DNA from 2 places in the Thioalkalivibrio sp. ALRh genome. Region 2 is predicted to be linked to the other one. Evidence: riboswitches for the same ligand, from Rfam matches in the RefSeq annotation. Region 2 holds a riboswitch; the other holds the start of a gene.
The links. A riboswitch is a leader RNA that binds a small molecule or an ion and turns the genes downstream of it on or off. The one in region 2 is predicted to bind cobalamin.
Positions count from the first base shown of each region.

Region 1: linked by a shared signal. The riboswitch ahead of bluB (5,6-dimethylbenzimidazole synthase) and the one ahead of F791_RS0101620 (TonB-dependent receptor domain-containing protein) in region 2 are both predicted to bind cobalamin.

Region 1 covers NZ_KB906524.1:76,098-82,047, reverse strand. Annotated here, with positions in the region: gene F791_RS0111525 (ABC transporter ATP-binding protein) at 1-181, opposite strand, end outside; gene F791_RS0111520 (iron ABC transporter permease) at 181-1,152, opposite strand; gene F791_RS0111515 (cobalamin-binding protein) at 1,159-2,061, opposite strand; cobalamin riboswitch at 2,208-2,410, shown strand; gene bluB (5,6-dimethylbenzimidazole synthase) at 2,505-3,215, shown strand; gene cbiB (adenosylcobinamide-phosphate synthase CbiB) at 3,220-4,122, shown strand; gene cobD (threonine-phosphate decarboxylase CobD) at 4,211-5,173, shown strand; gene F791_RS0111495 (cobyric acid synthase) at 5,170-5,950, shown strand, end outside.
Region 2 covers NZ_KB906519.1:338,880-344,829, reverse strand. Annotated here, with positions in the region: gene F791_RS0101630 (cyclopropane-fatty-acyl-phospholipid synthase family protein) at 1-411, shown strand, start outside; gene F791_RS0101625 (hypothetical protein) at 522-2,420, shown strand; cobalamin riboswitch at 2,466-2,715, shown strand; gene F791_RS0101620 (TonB-dependent receptor domain-containing protein) at 2,857-4,674, shown strand; gene F791_RS0101615 (cob(I)yrinic acid a,c-diamide adenosyltransferase) at 4,678-5,232, shown strand; gene F791_RS0101610 (cobaltochelatase subunit CobN) at 5,357-5,950, shown strand, end outside.

The sequences.
Region 1 (5,950 bases), on a different contig from region 2:
CCCAGCACTGTCCCGGGTTGATGGTCAGGTCCAGGGGTGAGCCGCTGGCGCGTTCCGGAATATCGATGACCAGATCGTGGGTGGCCAGCAGGGTGTCCGGCCCCGGCGCCTCGTGCACGCTCTCGGCACCCGGCGCATGGGGGTCGCCGTGACGTTGGGGGTCGGCAGTGTGCGGAGGCATCAGCGGCTCCGGTACAGCAGGAACAGGAATACGGGGACGCCCAGCATCGCGGTGATCACGCCGACGGGCAACTGCTCCGGGGCGATCATCGTACGGGCGAGGGTGTCGGCCAGCGTCAGCAGGATGCCGCCGCCGAGTGCCGAGGCCGGCAGGATCACGCGCTGGTCGTTGCCGAAGATCAGCCGGAGCATGTGCGGCACGATTAGTCCGACGAAGCCCACCGCACCGACCTGCATGACCGCCGTGGCGGTGATCAGTGCCGCCGCGACGTAGATCGTCCATTCCACCGGCCGCACGGCCACGCCCAGTGCGGCCGCCTGCATCGGGCCGCGCGCCAGCACGTTGAGCGTCCGTCCCAGCGGCAGGGCCAGCAACACGACCAGCACCAGCACACCCCAGGCGGGGTAGGGGTTGCGGGCGTGGGAGACATCGCCCATCAGCCAGTACAGCATCCCGGGCAGCTCCGCGGTCGGGCTCACGGCGAGCAGGAAGCTGATCACGGCGCCCCAGCCGGCCGCCACGACCACGCCGGTCAGCAGCAATCGGGTCGGCGTCCAGCTGCCGGTGCCGTGCGCCAGGCCGAACACGATCACCGTGGACAGCAGCGCGCCTGCGAATGCGGCGACCGAGACCGAGAACATCGACAGCCCCGCGAGCATGGCCAGCAGGGCACCCACCGAAGCCCCGCCGGAGAGGCCCAGCACATAGGGATCGGCCAGCGGATTGCGCAGCAACACCTGCATCAGGGCACCGGCGACGCCCAGCAGCCCGCCGGCGGCGAATGCGGCCAGGGCGCGTGGCAGGCGCAGTTCCAGTACCAGCGTGTTGTGCAGGCGGCTTCCTTCGCCCTGAATCACCGCGAGCAGGTCGCCGGGAGCAATGGCGACGCTGCCGTAGGCCAGCGCGATCAGGATCGCAAGCAGCGACGCCGGGAGCAGGACCCCCGTGGCGAGGAGGAAGGAGCGCGTCACGGCTGGTCAGTCGTCCCGGCGTGAACGGGCCCGTTCCAGTTCCTCGCACATCAGCCGGGTCCCTTCGGCAATCCGCGGGGTGTGACGCTGGAGCAGCGACGGCGGGATAAAGAACAGGTTGTCGCGCTGCACCGCGGTCATGTCCTCCCATTGTTCCCAGGCAATTACCCAGTCCGGCCGGTCTTCGCCCATGCCGCCGCCGATGATCACCTCCGGATCGGCCTCGATCACGGCCTCGCGGTCCATGCGCGGCACCAGGCGGTCCAGGTGGCCGAACACGTTCTTGCCCCCGCACAGGCGGATGGCCTCGCCGATCAGGTGATCGTCGTTGACCGTCATCAGGGGCTGTTCCCAGACCTGGTAGAACAGCGGGACCGGGTCACGGTCGGCATAGTCCAGCCGCAACGTCTCGATCTCGTCGAGAAAGGCCTGCACCGCCGCTTCGCCGCGTTCCTCGGTACCGGCCAGCTGCGCCATGCGACGCATGCTGGAGGCCACGCCCTCGAAACTGCGCGGCTCCGAGACATAGACGTTCAGCCCCAGATCGCGCAGGCGCTCGATCTGCGAGCTGGAGTTGCCACTGCGCCAGGCGACCACCAGGTCCGGGTCCATCTCGACCACACGTTCCAGGTCGATGCGGCTGTAGCCACCGACTCGCGGGATCATCTCCGCCTCCGGCGGGAAGTCGCTGTGCTGCGTGACGCCGACCAGCTGCTCTCCGGCGCCGACGGCGAACAGGACTTCCGTGATGTGCGGGGCCAGGCTGACGATACGTTCGGCGGGCCGGTCGAGCGTGACCTCGCGATCGTCATCGTCGGTCACCGTGACCGGTTCGGCCAGTGTCGGCCCCGCGCACAGGAATAGCGCGGCAAGGGCCGTTAACTGGCGTTTGAGGGAAGTGAAAGTCATTAAAAATCCGACTGTTGTGGATTGTTCGTAACGTAAACAATACCGTGTTTTCGGGGCGCCGCACGGGCAGCGAAAGCGCCTCATCATAGCAGCAAGGGCAAGATGGTTTGGTGCCCAAATTGGTCGGGGGCACCCTGAGCGCGTATCATGCTCCGCTTTCGTCAGGTGCCTGCAGTTGGCAGGTGAAACGGGAAGCTGGTGCAAGTCCGGCGCTGCCCCCGCAACGGTAAGCGAGCGGTAAATCGCTCGGCAGACTGGCCACTGGGTCCTGTGCCCGGGAAGGCGTCTGCCGGTCGGCATCCCCCGACGCTCGCAAGCCCGGAGACCGGCCTGGCGGTGATTCATCCTGCGACCGTGCGGCGGGCAACGGTCGAGGGCGCAGGTGCGTTCCTAAAAGCCTGTTCCTTCGTGTCTTCGCCGCGCCGTCGCCTCGACGGAACCTCATGACGGCCCCAGCTCCCAACCAGTCAGAAGAGAATCCGAACGCGTTCGCCTCGGCGGAGCGCGCAGCGGTCTATCGCGTGATCGGCGAGCGCCGGGACATGCGGCATTTCCGCCCGGACCCGGTGGACCCCGATACCCTGCGGCGCCTGCTGGAGGCCGCGCACCAGGCGCCCAGCGTGGGCTACATGCAGCCCTGGCGCTTTCTGCGGGTGACCGACGCGCGGCTGCGCGATGCGTTGCACGGGCATGTGGCGGCGGAGCAGACACGCACGGCCGAGGCCTGCGGCGAGCGTGCCGCCGAGGTGCACCGTCTGAAGCTCGAAGGCATCCGCGATGCCGGCGAGCTGCTGGTGGTCGCGTTGACCGATGGGCGCGAGCGCTACGTGCTGGGTCGGCGCACCATCCCGGAGATGGACCTGTGCTCCGCCGCGTGTGCGATCCAGAACCTGTGGCTCGCGGCCCGGGCCGAGGGCCTGGGCATGGGCTGGGTGTCGCTGTTCGACCCGGACTGGCTGGCCGGGGAGCTGGGGATGCCGAAAGGGGCCTGGCCGATCGCGATCCTTTGTCTGGGTCATGTGGATGCGTTCTACGAGCGGCCGATGCTGGAAACCGAGGGCTGGGATCAGCGACGGTCGCTGGACGAACTGGTGTTCGAGAATCGCTGGGGCAGCCGTACCGACGCACCCGGCGGTTCCTCAGCGAGTGGATGACCCGATGCTGATCGCGTTCCTCACGCTGCTTGGTGCGCTGGTGCTGGATCGCCTGATCGGCGATCCGCGCCGCTGGCACCCGCTGGCCGGGTTCGGGCTGCTGGTCCAGCGCCTGGAGGCCCGGTTCTACCGCGATGGTCGGGCCCGCGGCGCGCTGCTTCTGGCCGTCCTGGTGGTGCCCTTTGTGCTGCTGACGGTCTGGTTGCAGCAGCTCCTGCCGGTCTGGCTGGTAGGGCTGCTGGTACTGGCGTTGGCGCTGGGCTGGCGCAGCCTCGACGAGCACGCCGAGCGCGTGGCCCGGGCGCTGGAGGCCGGCGATCTGGGCCAGGCGCGGCAGCAGGTGCAGATGCTGGTCAGCCGCGACAGCGAGGCCCTGGATGTGGCCGGGGTCAGCGGCGCGGCGGTGGAGTCGGTACTGGAGAACGGCAACGATGCCTTGTTCGGCACCATTTTCTGGTTCCTGGTGGCCGGTGCGCCGGGGGTGGTGCTGTATCGCCTGGTGAATACGCTGGATGCGATGTGGGGCTACCGCAATGCGCGTTACACGCGCTTTGGCTGGACCGCGGCGCGGCTGGATGACCTGCTGAACTGGATCCCGGCGCGCATGACCGCGCTGGCCTATGCCCTGGCCGGGCGCACTCGCGATGCCCTGCAGTGCTGGGGCGAGCAGGCCGCGGCCTGGAAGAGCCCGAACGCTGGGCCGGTAATGGCCGCTGGGGCGGGCGCACTGGGGCTGGTGCTGGGCGGTGCCAGCCAATATCACGGCGAGCGTCAGTGGCGTCCGCGCCTGGGGATGGGCGCGGCACCGGATGCCGCCGGCATCCGTGCGGCGATGGGGCTGGTGGATCGGGCGCTGGCGCTGTGGATGGGCGTGCTTGTCATCGGGGTGAGCCTTGCGATCTTCTGAGCTGAACAGAGCGCGGCCGGCACCGACCGGGGCCGTGCTAACCCAGGTGCATGGTGGCGGACTGCGCGCAGCTGCCAGGCATTACGGGGTGGCGCCGGAGCAATGGCTGGACCTGTCTACCGGCATCAACCCGCACGGCTATCCGCTGCCCATGCCCCCGGCGGACGTCTGGGCGCGCCTGCCGGAGCCCGACGACGGTCTGGAGGCGGCCGCGGCGCGGTACTACGGCTGCAAAGGGCTGTTGCCCCTGGCGGGCTCGCAGGCGGCCATCCAGCTGCTGCCACAGCTTCGCCCAGCGGCTGCTCGGGTTGGCCTCCTCGCGCCCAGTTACAACGAACACGCGCGGGCCTGGCGCATGGCCGGGCATCGGGTCGAGGCGCTTCCTGCGCTTGGCGACGCGGCGCCGGCCGCGATCGAGGCACGCCTGCCGCAGCTGGATGTGCTGGTACTGGTCAACCCGAACAACCCGACTGGACTGCGCGTGACCGTGGAGACGCTGCTGCGCTGGCATAGGGGGCTTGCGGCACGCGGCGGCTGGCTGGTGGTGGACGAGGCCTTCATGGATACCAGCCCCCGGCACAGCCTGTTGGCGGCCGACCCGGGCACGGACCTGGGCCCGGGGCTATTGGTGCTGCGGTCGCTGGGCAAGTTCTTCGGTCTGGCCGGGGCGCGGGTCGGATTCCTGGCGGCGGAGCCGGCGCTGCGGGCGGCGCTGGCGGAGCGGCTGGGTCCGTGGGCGCTGTCCGGCCCGGCGCGCTGGGCGGCCACCCGAGCGCTGGAGGATCGCGCCTGGCAGGAGCAGACGCGCGCGAACCTGACCGCGGCGGGTGCGCGGTTGGAAGAGCTGCTGCGGCGGTACGGAATCGCTACCGAAGGTGGCACCGCACTGTTTCGCTGGGGGCGCCGCGATGATGCGGTCGCGGTTCAGGATGCGCTGGCGCGACAGGCGATCCTGGTGCGGCGTTTCGACGACCCCGCCAGCCTGCGTTTCGGGCTGCCGGGCGACGAGGCCCAATGGCACCGCCTGGAACAGGGACTGGAGGCGTTGTGAGCGCGACCACGCTGATGGTGCAGGGGACCACCTCGGATGCCGGCAAGAGCGTGCTGGTGGCCGGTCTGGCGCGGGTGCTGCATCGCCGTGGGCTGTCGGTGGTGCCGTTCAAGCCGCAGAACATGGCGCTGAACAGTGCAGTGACCCTGGACGGCGGCGAGATCGGGCGCGCCCAGGCCCTGCAGGCCGCCGCCTGCGGCCTGGAGCCGCATACCGACATGAATCCGGTGCTGCTCAAGCCCAGCTCCGATCAGGGGGCGCAGGTGATCATCCACGGCCGTCCTGCGGCCGAGCTGGATGCTCGTGCCTACCATGACTACAAGCCCGTCGCCCGCGAGGCCGTGCTGGCCTCGCATCGACGGCTGACCGCGCAGTATGCGCACGTGCTGGTGGAAGGGGCGGGCTCGCCGGCAGAGATCAACCTGCGCGCAGGCGATATTGCCAACATGGGGTTTGCCGAGGCGGTGGACTGTCCGGTGATCCTGGTCGCGGATATCGACCGTGGCGGCGTGTTCGCGCATCTGGTCGGTACGCTGGCGTTGCTGAGCGCGACGGAGCGCGCGCGGGTGCAGGGCTTCGTGATCAACCGCTTTCGCGGCGATATCTCGCTCCTCCAGCCGGGACTGGACTGGCTGGAGCAGGAGACCGGCAAGCCGGTGCTGGGCGTGATCCCGTATCTCCACGGGCTGTACCTGGATGCTGAGGACGCCCTGCCGCGCGAGGCGGTGCCGGAAAAGGCGGTGGATGCCCTGAAGGTCGTCGTGCCGGCCCTGCCGC
Region 2 (5,950 bases):
CCGGGGACCACCAACCCCTGGCTGAGCAAGTACATCTTCCCTGGCGGTTATACCCCGGCACTGTCCGAGGTGATGGAGGCGTTGGAGCCGACCCCGCTGCATACCACCGATATCGAGTTCTGGCGGCTGCACTATGCGGAGACGCTCGCCGAGTGGTATCGGCGGTTCCAGAACATCCGTGCCGAGGCAGTGGGCCACTTCGACGAGCGCTTCTGCCGCATGTGGGAGTTCTATCTGGCCAGTTGCGAGGCGACCTTCCGCTGGTGGCGCCAGGTGGTGTTCCACATCCAGGTGGCCAAACAGCAGGATGCCGTGCCGCTCACCCGCGACTATCTGTATGCCGACGAGGCGCCCAAGGTGGTTTCGACGCCGCCGGGGGAGGCGGCAGTCCGGGGTCGCAGTGCTGCGTAGGGATTGCGGACTACTTCCTGGCTCCCTGAACATTTTTTCCTGACCGGGCACCCGCAACCGGTCTGTTTTCCCTACACTTCACGGAAACGCTGAGGGGGCAGGGACGACGCGTGTTTGGCAGGTTTCGCAAGCGGCAACAGCGGCAGGAGGCCCCCCAGGCCGCCAGTCCGAGCCAGGACCATGTGCTGATCGAGGCGGCCGGACGCAGCCGGATCACCGAGGTCGCGGCGACCGCGCGCAAGGTGCCCTGGTCGCTCAACATGCTGCAGCTGCTGTGGGCGGCCGGCCCGGTGACCTTCCTCGCGATGCAGGGGGGCTATTTCCTGGGCTTTGGCCACGCCGCCCCGGCCCAGAATTTCATCTTTTTTGCCGTCTACACGCTGCTGTTCGGGGTGATTGGCCTGCTGGCGCGGTTTATTGCCGATGCCACGCGGGGCAAGCGGCAGGAGCGCTCACGCGATCAGCTGCGCAATACGATCGACTTTTTGCCGGACCTGCTGTTCGTGACCCGCGACCTGGCGATGGCCGAGATGGCGCCGGACATGCGGCGACGCAAGGCCGCCGAGGTTCTGCTTCATGAGGTGGATATCTCGCCGGAAGGCGTCGCGGTCGCGGTGCGCGAGATGACCGGCGATACCAGCCTCGCAGCAGCGGCCGAGCAGATCGAGATCTACCGTCGGCTGGGGCTGCGCTCGCGCGTCGCGGATCTGGTGGATGCCACTGCGGATGCTCGTCTGGCCGCGCTGGAAAAACTGCACCACGATGCCTCCGAACTGGCGGATCCGCTGCGCGACCGGCTTCAGGGCGTCGCGCCAACCCGTGAGGATGGCGTCCGGCGGATCGATCAATTTCTGGACCGCCTGTTTTCAGCGGCGGACTCGGATGACCTGTCGCGCTGCACACTGGATGATACGCAGGCCATGTTTGTACTGGCCTTCGAGATGGTCAACGGGCGGCAGATCCGGCGGCTGAGTTTCGAATGGTCGGGTGGTTGGCGGTTGGGGCATGCGCTGGATCGGCTGGAGTATCAGGGCAACCGTTTCCGCGTCGCTCAGGCGGGTGTGGTCAGTCGCCTGCGCTCGCTCGCGATGTTGCTGGCGCAAAGCCCGGCCAGTGGCCTGGATCCGCAGGTCCTGCGTTCGCCGACTCTGGGTATCGGGCGCGAGGTGCTGGATGCACTTTCGCAACTGGAACAGTCCCGCCCCGCTGTGAATTCGCCGGAAGGCCGCCTGCTGGGGCGGGCGCTGCGTCATGTCGAAGACCTGCGCGCGGCGCGGGACCAGCTCATGCAGGCGCAGAGTCGCTATACCGCCGCGGTCGAGCGCTGGGAGGCGCTGCGACGACAGCAGGTCGAGAGAAAGGGGCAGCAGAGCTGGTTCAAGCGCAGTGCGCGCGGTATCCGCGTGAGCGAGGAGGTGATCGAGCTGGCGGACGACCAGAAGCTGCGCCTGGCCGACCGGTTCTGTGAGTACCTGTCCGAGCTCGGCATCCGGCGCGAGGGCGACCTGTTCTACTTTGGTGGGCACCCACTGGATGCGGACACCGCCAAGCGCATCGGCATCCAGCTCGCACTGATTCTGGAGCCTCTGGTCGACCTGACCAACCCGAGTATCCAGCGCGCGATCTATGCGAATCCCGCCGCCTATCTCGGAGGCCTGTACGTCGGCATGAGTGCGGATGCCAAGGCGGGGTTGGGTTCGGCGATGGTGCGTATGGTGCGTCAGGATCTCAGCCGTATGGCGGAATGGCTGGCCCTGCGTCTGACGCGCATCTACCATCTGCCGCTGTCCGACTCCATGCGTGATTTCCTGGTACGGCAATATGGCGCCAATCCCGACCGCCTGGAGATGCTGGCCGCCCATCCGGTGGAGGAGGGCGCGCAGGCGGCGCCGGTGGCTTTGCGTGCCGAACGGTCGCCGGAATTTGACGCCATGCTGCAGGACAAGTCCTGGGGGCGGTTGCTCAAGAGCGGCGCACGTTATGTGCAGGCTGAGGCCCAGCGATCCTGACGCCGCGCATTTCCCGGGTCTGGTAATTTCTTGACCAACTGTGTAGGCTTTCGTGCGTTTTCTGGTGCCCCTCGGCGTGTCTCGCCGAGGGGTTAAACGGGAAGTTCGGTGAGCCCGCTACAGGTATCTGGATGCCTGCGGACGAATCCGACGCTGCCCCCGCAACGGTAATTGAGCGAGAGGCCATGACGGCCTCTGATGGTCGCGGCACACGCCACTGAACGGAATCGTTCGGGAAGGCGCCGCACCGGAACGCTCGTCAGCCCGGAGACCGGCCAGGGAATGATCGCGCGGCATGCGGCGGGCATGCGAGGCGGATGATCGGGCCTGGTCGCATAGCGGCTGTGCCCGGTCCCCCTCGTGTCTCTCTCCCCCTGCCTGCGTGGTCCCGACGAATTTACGGCGTGCGGGCGGCTCGCCGGGAGACACGGACGACATGAAACGCACAGCACTTTCCACGGCCATCCTGCTGGCCACCACCCCGGTCCTCGCCGAGACGCCGGACGCCGATTCCGAAGCGCACACCCTCGACGTGGTCCAGGTCACGGCCGCGCGCGTCGCGCAGACCGTCGACGAGACCCTGTCCTCGGTCACCGTCATCGACCGCGAAGAGATCGAGCGCCTGCAACCGCAGCAGTTCACCGACCTGCTGGAGGGCCGCGCCGGGATCGAGACCTCCCAGAACAGTGCCTTCGGCAAGACCACCTCGGTCTACACGCGTGGCACGAGTTCCGACCACACCCTGCTCCTGATCGACGGCGTGCGCATGGGGTCGGCCACCAGTGGCGGGGCAAGCTGGCAGTTCCTGCCACCGGAGGAGATCGAGCGCGTCGAAGTGGTGCGCGGACCGCGTACCAGCATCTACGGCTCCGACGCCATTGGCGGCGTGGTGCAGGTCTTTACCCGCGAGGGCCAGAAGGGGCCGCCCAGGGTCAACGCGTTTGTCGGGGGCGGCAGCTTCAACACCTGGGAAACGGGTGTGGGCGTCGCCGGCGGAACCGAGAACACGAACTACAGCTTCTCGCTCAGCCATTTCGAGACCGACGGCATCAATGTGCAGGATGACGTTGGAGACGATGACCGTGACGGCTACGACAACACCTCGCTTGCGACCAAGGTGACCCATCGTCTTGATAACGGTGCGGAGGTCTTTGGGAATGTCTTGTATTCGGAAGGCTCAACCGAATTTGACACTGATTCCCAGTTCTCGCCGGACTCCTCGGACTTTGTGCACGCGGCTTTGCGGGCTGGCTTCCGTATTCCGGTTACACGGCAGTGGGAGACTGAACTGTCGGTCGGCCACAGCCGGGACGAGTCGGAGAATTTTCTCGACGGTGAATTTTTCTCCCAGTTCGATACCCGTCGCGACACGATCGACTGGCGCAATGATATCGATATAGGGGATCGCGTGTACCTCGTGACTGGCATTGATGCGCACGAGGACCGCGTCGAGAGCGACACCGATTACGATGAAGGGTCGCGTTACAACGTTGGAGCTTACTCCGTGGTGCAGGTGGATCTTGGGCGCCACGATCTCGAAGGCAGCCTGCGCTACGACGACAACGAGCAGTTCGGAGACAAGACGACCGGCCAGGTCGCATGGGGTTTGCAGGCTTCGGAAACGGTTCGGTTGCGAGCTTCCTACGGAACGGCATTCAAGGCACCGACGTTCAATGATCTCTACTTCCCGGGCTTCGGGAACTCCGATCTTGATCCGGAGACTTCCCGCACGTTTGAACTCGGCGCGCGCTATTCCAGTGGTCCGTACTATGCCGATGCCGCCGTCTTCCGGACTGATCTCGACCAGATGATCACCTTCGATCCCGTCGCATTTCGGGCAGAAAACGTGGACGAAGCCCGGATTCGCGGCATCGAACTGGAAGGCGGTTACGAGGGAGCCCAATGGGTCTCTCGCGCCTCCCTGACCTTCCTGGACGCCGAAGACCGGGAGACCGGAAACGAATTGCGCCGCCGCTCGCCCGTGACAGCGCGGGTGGATCTCGATCGCCAGTTCCAGCGTTTCTCCGTAGGGGGATCGGCTATCGCCAAGAGTCGCGCCTATGACGATCGCGACAATCAGGAGCGACTTGCCGGCTACGGCCTGCTCAATCTGCGTGCGAGCTATCAGATTGCGCCGGAATGGCAGATTCAGGCGACGGTCAATAACGTGTTCGACAAGGACTACGAGACCGCCGGAGGGTACAACCAGCCGGGTCGGGCCGCTTTCGTCAAGCTGCGCTACCAGCAGAGGTGATGCATGGGTAATCGACTGTCAAAGATTGCGACCCGCACGGGTGACGAAGGCCGGACTGGCCTGGGGGATGGCTCGCGGGTGGATAAGGACAGCCACCGCGTCGAGGCGTTTGGTGACGTGGACGAGCTGAACAGTGTCGTGGGCCGGGTCCTGGTCCACGATCTCCCGGAAGAGGTTCGGCGCGTGCTGGCCCTGGTTCAGCACGAGCTGTTCGACCTGGGGGCGGAGCTGGCGGTGCCGGGGCATCAGGCGCTACCGGATGCCTCTGTCGAGCGGCTCGATGTCGAGCTGGAAAGCTTCAACGCCGATCTGCCGCCGCTCGAGGAGTTCATCCTGCCGGGCGGTGGCCCGGCCACGGCCGACTGCCATATCGCCCGTACGGTATGCCGCCGTGCGGAACGTCGTCTGGTGGCGGTGAATCACCATGAGGCGCTGCGGCCGAGTTCACTGGCCTACATCAACCGCCTGTCGGATCTTCTGTTCGTGCTCTGCCGTGTGCTTGCACGTCACGAGAACGGCGCGGAAGTCCTCTGGCAGCCGGCCAACAAACGCGGCTGATTGCATCTGCCGTTGCTGGTTTTCGGGTGCCGTTTCCACGGCACCTTCCTGCGTATAACGGATTGGCGACGCCACCATTGCACCGGTGGCGTCGCCCCATCGAATTTTCTTCGGGGTTTATCGCATGTCCTTCTGGAAACGCAGCCTGGTCCTGCTGATCGTCGGCCTGTGGAGCACGCCCGTATGGGCAGGGCCCCAGATCGTCGGCATCGTCTCCGAGCGCTCGGCCCCCGAGGTGGCCGCCGGTGCGCATCGATTCCTGGAGGCCGTGCCGGATGCCGAGGTGGTGCTGCGCACGCCTGAGCAGCTGGCGGATAAGTCGGACTCGTCAATCCGGGCGTTGTGGCGCGATGCCGACGCGGTGCTCGTGGCAGCGGTGTTCGGGGACCAGGCCGGTCGTCTCGAACGTCTGCTGCGCGAAGAGGCACCGGCCGAGTCAGCGCCGATCCTTGCAATCAACAGCGAACGGCGCCTGACCGCGCTGTCCCGCATCGACGGCCAGGCGGTGCTGGAGGAGCTGGACGAGGAGGCCCGGACCGAACTGACCGAGAACCCTGAAGCGGGCGAGGATCCGCGCGAGCACCTGGCCCGGCAGCAGGAGCGCTTCTCAAACCAGGCCGACTGGCTAACCGGACGTGCGTTCTATCAGGGCCGCACACCGGAGAACATGGAGGGTCTGATGCGCTGGCTGGCCGCTCGGGGCGGGCACTCGATTGAC